DNA from 2 places in the Thioalkalivibrio sp. ALgr1 genome. Region 2 is predicted to be linked to the other one. Evidence: predicted binding sites of a transcription regulator. Region 2 holds the regulator's gene; the other holds the start of a gene.
What was found. Region 2 encodes sigma-54, which starts transcription at its own class of promoters, with help from an activator protein. Its sites were predicted from a motif close to TGGCANGNTNCNTGCTT; they were not measured.

Region 1: F466_RS0110160 (PEP-CTERM sorting domain-containing protein) is a predicted target of sigma-54. The motif match lies at 2,130-2,146, and genes of this name have one in related genera.

What each region holds. Positions count from the first base shown of each region.
Region 1 is NZ_KB905135.1:152,405-155,837, reverse strand. Features, by position in the region: gene F466_RS0110170 (TAXI family TRAP transporter solute-binding subunit) at 1-176, opposite strand, end outside; gene F466_RS0110165 (PEP-CTERM sorting domain-containing protein) at 412-1,044, opposite strand; gene F466_RS0110160 (PEP-CTERM sorting domain-containing protein) at 1,376-2,050, opposite strand; gene glyA (serine hydroxymethyltransferase) at 2,620-3,433, shown strand, end outside.
Region 2 is NZ_KB905132.1:850,471-853,903, reverse strand. Features, by position in the region: gene hprK (HPr(Ser) kinase/phosphatase) at 1-164, opposite strand, end outside; gene F466_RS0104075 (PTS sugar transporter subunit IIA) at 232-702, opposite strand; gene hpf (ribosome hibernation-promoting factor, HPF/YfiA family) at 707-1,045, opposite strand; gene F466_RS0104065 (RNA polymerase factor sigma-54) at 1,048-2,541, opposite strand; gene lptB (LPS export ABC transporter ATP-binding protein) at 2,600-3,328, opposite strand; gene lptA (lipopolysaccharide transport periplasmic protein LptA) at 3,379-3,433, opposite strand, start outside.

The sequences.
Region 1 (3,433 bases), on a different contig from region 2:
CGGCACAGGTGCTGGCCCGCCGGGTAATACACGCCGGTGACCCCGCCTGTGCCGATATTGATGAAGCGCGATTCGGCCTGCGCGTTGGTGGCCAGTAGCAGGCTGACCAGGGTGAGCACTGGCAGCAGGCGTTGCAGCCATCGCCGGTCGGCCCTCGGCACACTGGATCGATTCATACGCCCTCCGGGGTCATGCCGGGAACGAATCGCGGCAGTGCCGAGGATTCTAGGGAGACGCCGATCAAATAGCACGTTCGCGTTCAGGTCGACTGTGCCTGCGGGCCGGGGGCGATGGGGATCGCCTCGCCTTCGGTCATCCGCGCTCCTGTGCAGGCCCCTCTTCAATCAGGGTAAAGGACACGCCCGACAGGCGTGCCCTTGATGGCGCGGCGACGGGCCGCGGTGCGCTCGGCTAGATCGGCAAACGGGGCCCCTGACGTCGGTTCCGGCGAAGCATCAGCCCGAGCAGGCCGAGCCCCAGTCCCATCAGCAGCATCGTCTTCGGTTCGGGGACGGTGCCGACCGCGCCCGAACGGTAATAGACGCTGATATGCGAGATGTTGCGTGTGGCCACACCCGGATAGCTGAAGGGCGGTTGGGTGAAGGGCGAGCTGTAATCGCCATTGATCCCGGTCATCAGGAAGCCGACCAGGTTGGTGCCGCTGCCATGACTGAACACGAACAGCAGGTCTCCATAGTCCCATTCGGAATCGAGGTTCCATTGCCCGCTGTGGCGATTGCCATCAAAGCTGGCGAGGGTCGAGCTGTTCGACCCGGGGGAGGTCCAGCGGCCGTCGAATAGCCAGTCGCTGATTCCGAAGAATCCGGTGTCGCCCGCGGTATTCACAAGCCAGCTGGAGGGATCGCCGGTGGTGGAGTCGGTGGCTGCGCCATCCAGTGGCGACAAAATCTGACAGCCGAGATTGTTGGTGACCTTGTCACCGACGTTGCCGGACAGGGCAGTGCAATCGAGCAGTGCGGCCTGGGTGGCCCCGGAGAGCGACAGGGTCAACAGGAACACCGTTCCGGCCAGGAACGAGAGCAATGGCTTGCATGACATCGAGCTTACCTCCATGGGACGAAAGTCCCTCCATGGTTTCTCATGAATGCGGCTGGGGCGCGGATCGCCTGAAAGTGCCATCACTCACAAGGCGGGAATGCAGCACGCTTCGTGCCATGTTCGACGAGATGGGGGATTCGGGCGATGAAACAATCGCTTGTGAGATTTGATGTGGAGAGGCGGTCGTGGGTTACGGCCGAGATGTAAAAGAACCGGACATGTTCGGTCGAGGCGAGCGAATCACTGTGGATCAGGAGGCATGAACGAAATGATGGCGCCACATGGGCGCCATCATGCCAAGTCGAGCAGGACGTGATCAGGCCGCCATCGTGTCCCTGCGTGCTTTGCGGCGGACGGCGATACCCAGCAAGCCCAGACCCAGACCCAGTAGCAACAGTGTGTGGGGCTCCGGTACCTGCCCGTTCGGACGGTAGTAGATGCTCACGTGGGAGATGTCTTTGGGGCTTGCACCCGGGAAGTCAAACGGCGGGTCAATGAATGGCGAGAGGTAGCTGCCGTTATAGCCAGTCATCAGGAACCCGGTCAGATTGGTGCCGCGGCCATCCTTGAACAGGAACAGCAGGTCGCCGTAGACAAAGCTCGGATCCAGTGTCCAGGTCCCGCCCTGGGAGGTTCCGTCCAGCGTGACCAGGTTGAGGGTCGGATCGGCCGGATCAAACTCCAGCGGATCGCCGTTGCTGTTCGGCGGATCTTCCCAGCGGCCATCGAACTGCCAGTCACTGATGCCGAAAAAGCCCGTGCCACCGGCCGTGTTGACGATCCAGTTGGAGGGGTCGCCTCCCACAGGGTCGTTTGCATGCCCATCCAGGGGTTCGAGGATCTGGCAGCCGATGTTGGCGGTGACGCGGTTTTCAACGCCGCCATCCAGGCTGGCGCAGCTGATCAACGAAGCCTGTGCGGCGCCGGAAAGGCCCAGGCCCAGCAACAGGGCGGCACTCGCGAAATAGGGTGTAGTACGTTTGGGGTTCATTCGATGCACCTTCCCTGGGAATAGCCCCCTGGGTGGCTTGCGCGGATCCGGCCCATCCGGTCCTTGTGCACTCAGGGCTATGCAGAAACGGTGCCATTCCCATATGCGCGCTAATTCATTCGAAAAAACAGACCGATAGGAGGATGCGCCTTTTGCCGGATGGCAGCGGGACTGGATGGGCGTAAAAAAGTGTGACACCGACGACTACGCCGTTCGGGTGAGTGGCGCCCGGCGGGTACATTCTCAGTGCCGCGAGAGGGGTTTACCCGGCCAGGATTGGGTGTAAAGAAACGGGACACCAGGCCGTGCGCGCCGGAGGCCATGGCTACCCTGTCGAGCTTGCCCGGCAGCGCGCAATAGGCCGTATGTAGCTGAAAATACGGAAGGCTTTGGATTCTTGCGTTGTGCGCTACCTGGACGGTGGTCTGGCCATGGCGTGGCGGCCACCTGAAAAAAAGCCCCGCATCCCCTATCATTACGCGTCTTTGTTTCCCCCTTCCCAGGCCTGCGCCGGTGAGTCGGCGCGCCGGGAAACCGAATCCACGAAAGTAATGAAACGGGAGATCCGAATGTTTTCGATCGACATGAGTATCCACGGCTACGACGACGAACTCTGGGGCGCCATCAGCAAGGAGGCGCAGCGCCAGGAAGAGCATATCGAGCTGATCGCCTCCGAGAACTACACCAGCCCGCGCGTGATGGAGGCCCAGGGCTCCGTGCTGACCAACAAGTACGCCGAGGGCTATCCGGGCAAGCGCTACTACGGTGGCTGCGAGTATGTGGATATCGTCGAGCAGCTCGCGATCGATCGCCTCAAGCAGCTCTACGGCGCCGACTACGCGAACGTGCAGCCGCATTCCGGCTCGCAGGCCAACGCGGCCGTGTACATGGCCCTGCTGCAGCCGCATGACACCGTGCTGGGCATGAGCCTGGACGCCGGCGGTCACCTGACCCACGGCGCCAAGCCGAACTTCTCCGGCAAGATCTACAACGCGGTGCAGTACGGCATCACCGACGAGGGTCTGATCGACTACGACGAGGTCCAGCGCCTGGCCACCGAGCACCAGCCGAAGATGATCGTCGCCGGCTTCTCCGCCTACTCGCGCGTGGTCGACTGGAAGCGCTTCCGCGAGATCGCCGATTCCGTGGGCGCCTACCTGATGGTGGACATGGCCCACGTCTCCGGCCTGATCGCCGCCGGCGAATACCCGAACCCGATCGACCACGCCCACGTGGTCACTTCCACCACGCACAAGTCCCTGCGCGGGCCGCGTGGCGGCTTCATCATCACCAAGGGCCAGCCGGAGCTGAACAAGAAGTTCCAGTCGCTGATCTTCCCGGGTACCCAGGGCGGCCCGCTGATGCACGTGATCGCCGGCAAGG
Region 2 (3,433 bases):
CCGGCGAGGGGCAGGTCGTCGCCGTCACCGCCGACCAGGTTGCGATCCGGTGCGACCTGCTCGCCGTGTACGTAGCGCAGATCCAGGCGATTGCCCATCGCCTGGATCAGGACCTCTACGGTGATGTCGCGCGCGATGCCGCCCTCTCCCAGTGCCTCGTTCATGCACGAATCTCCGGCAGTGCTGGCACGGGGCGTCGTAAGAGAGAAAGTACTGCCGGGAGAGCCATGTTCAGGCGTCGCCGAAGGCCCGGGTCAGTTCGCGTTCCAGGGCGTCCGCGTCGCCGGCACGGCGCAGCGAGGCGATATTGTCGGGCTGCGAGAGACCGCGAGCCAGCTGCGCCAGCAGGTCCAGGTGCGCGCTGGTCGCCGCCTCGGGCACCAGCAGTGCGATCAGGATGTCCACGGGTTCGTGGTCCATGGCGTCGAAGTCGACCCCCTGGTCCAGCCGCAGGACCGCGACCCGGGGGGCATCGAGCTCGGCCAGACGCCCATGCGGGATGGCCACGCCATGCCCCAGACCGGTGGAGCCAAGCTTCTCGCGGGCAGACAGGGCCTCGAAGATGGCCCCGCTGGCCGGGCCGGCGGACTCCTCGCCGCCGACGGCCAGCAACTCGGCCAGGGTCTCGAGCGCCCGTTTCTGGCTGGAACACTCGGGCTCCAGCCGGATACGGGCGCGGGTGATCAGCTCGGCAATGGTCATTGCGTTAAAGGGCCTGTTCGCGGTTGCGCTGGGCACCCTCGGCGCGGTGATGGTCCTTGACCTTTTCCTTGTGCTTGATCAGCTGACGATCCACCTTGTCGATCAGGCCATCAATCGCCGCATACATATCCTCGTGACTGGCTTCGGCGTGGATGTGATTGCCGCTGACCTGGAGATTGGCCTCCGCCTTGTTGTTCAGGTTCTGGTTTTTCTCGTGGGTCAGCACCACATGCACGTCGATCACTTTGTCGAAGTGGCGTTCCAGCTTCGCGAACTTTTCGTTCACGTAGTCGCGCAGGGCGTCGGTGATATCGACGTGATGGCCGGTCAGGTTGATCTGCATGGTCAGGCTCCTTTTTGCTTGGTTCCACTGGGCATACTCGCCATCTGCCGGCGTTCGCTGGAAGACGGTATGTGCATAGCCTCGCGGTACTTGGCCACGGTGCGTCGGGCCACATTAATGCCCCGATCCGACAGGATCTGGGCCAGTTTTGCATCACTCAGTGGCTTGTTCGGGGTCTCGCCACCAATCAATTCCCGAATCATGGCACGGATCGCGGTCGCCGAGCATTCGCCGCCATCGGCTGTGCCAACATGACTGGAAAAGAAGTACTTGAACTCGAATACCCCACGCGGGGTGTGCATGTATTTCTGTGTAGTCACCCTCGAGATGGTCGATTCGTGCATCTCCAGGGTCTCGGCGATATCGCGCAGGATCAGCGGTTGCATGGCAACCTCACCATGCTCGAGAAACCCCTGCTGGCGCACGACGATGGCCTGGGCGACCCGCAGCAGGGTGTCGTTCCGGCTGTGCAGGCTCTTCAGGAACCAGCGCGCCTCCTGCAACTGATCGCGCATAAACGCGCTATCACGCGCATCGGAGACCTGCCGCACCATGCCCGCATAGAGATCGTTGATGCGAATGCGCGGCGCAATCTCCGGGTTCAAGTCCACGCGCCAGCCATCGCGGTCATGGCGGACATAGACATCCGGCACCACATATTCCGAAGTGGACTCGCTGATCTGGGCACCGGGCCGCGGATTCAGGGTGCGGATCAGGTCCAGCGCCCGCGCCAGCTCGTCCGGGTCGCGCACGCCGGACTGGCGCTGCAGGGCTCGGTAGTCCCGCTTGGCCAGGCTCTCCATGCCGTTTTCCAGGATGGCTCGAGCCGCGTCACGCGCCGGGGCATCCGGCGCCAAATGGCGCAGCTGGATCTCCAGGCACTCGCGCAGGTCCCGCGCACCGACGCCCAGCGGGTCGCACTGCTGAATCCAGTGCAGCACCGCCTCGACCTCGTCGACCCCCACGGGCTCGTCTTCGCCCTGGCTGATCATCTCCGCCAGCGCCTCGAGTTCACTGTCCAGATAGCCGTCCGGGCTGATCGCGTCGATCAGCGCCGCCCCGATCCGTTGGTCTCGTGGGGTCAGGTGGCTCAGATGCAGCTGCCAGAGCAGGTGGTCCTGCAGGCCCTCGTCCTCGCCGTCGGAGGTATTCTCCAGCGGGTCGCGGTCGTCCAGGCCGCGTGGGCTCGGGGCGGGCTCGTAGATGTCGTCCCAGCGACTGTCGGTGCTCAACTCCTCGGGGATCACGTCATCGCCAGCCGTGTCGGCCTGCATGCGATCCCCGTCGACCCGTTCGCCCCCTTCCTCCGGGCGCTCGGGCGGGGCCTCCTCGCCCTCGTCCTCCACCTGCTCGAGCATGGGGTTGCTTTCCAGCGCCTGCTGGATCTCCGCCTGCAACTCCAGCGTGGAAAGCTGCAGCAGACGGATCGCCTGTTGCAGCTGCGGGGTCATCGTCAGCGTCTGCCCCAGCTGCAGATTGAGCCCGGGTTTCAGCATCGCGGTTTGAGGTCCATGGTGACCATCAAGATCATCTTAAGGAAACACTGATCAATGTTCACAGTCGAAAGTTTTCTCCGAGATACACGCGGCGCACCTGGGGGTCGTCCAGCAGCTCCTGCGGGGTCCCGGCGCTCAGGATGCGGCCCTCACTAAGAATATAGGCCCTGTCGCAGATTCCGAGGGTCTCGCGCACGTTGTGGTCGGAAATCAGCACACCGATCCCGCGCTGGGCCAGATGCCCAATCACGGCCTGGATATCACCCACGGAAATCGGATCCACGCCGGCAAACGGTTCGTCCAGGCAGATAAAGCGCGGGTCACCGGCCAGTGCCCGCGCGATCTCGGCGCGGCGACGCTCGCCCCCGGACAGGGCAATCCCAGGGCTGTGGCGCACGGTCTCCAGCTGGAACTCCTCGATCAGGGCATCGCCGATGCGGCGTCGCTCGTGGCGGTCGAGCTCCGAGCGCAGCTCCAGCACCGCCTGCAGGTTGTCCCAAACACTCAGCCGACGGAAGATCGAGGCCTCCTGCGGCAGGTAGCCCAGCCCGGCTCGGGCCCGCGAATGAATCGGGGCCCGGGTGATGTCCCGGTCACCCAGCGTGATGCGGCCACGATTGGGCCGGATCAGGCCGACCAGGCTGTAGAAACAGGTGGTCTTGCCTGCGCCGTTCGGTCCCAGCAGGCCCACGACCTCCCCTGGTGCCAGATCGACGTCGACACGATCCAGCACCGTACGCTTGCCATAGCGCTTGGTCAGCTCGCGGCCGGTCAGATAGCCGGCCATCGGCGCAGATTCGCCACCGGCCGCGGCGGGCGCGCTGGTGTCGAGCTCGTTCATTCGTCGTCTTCGCGGGGCTGGATCCTGATACGTACACGCTCGTCATCGGCC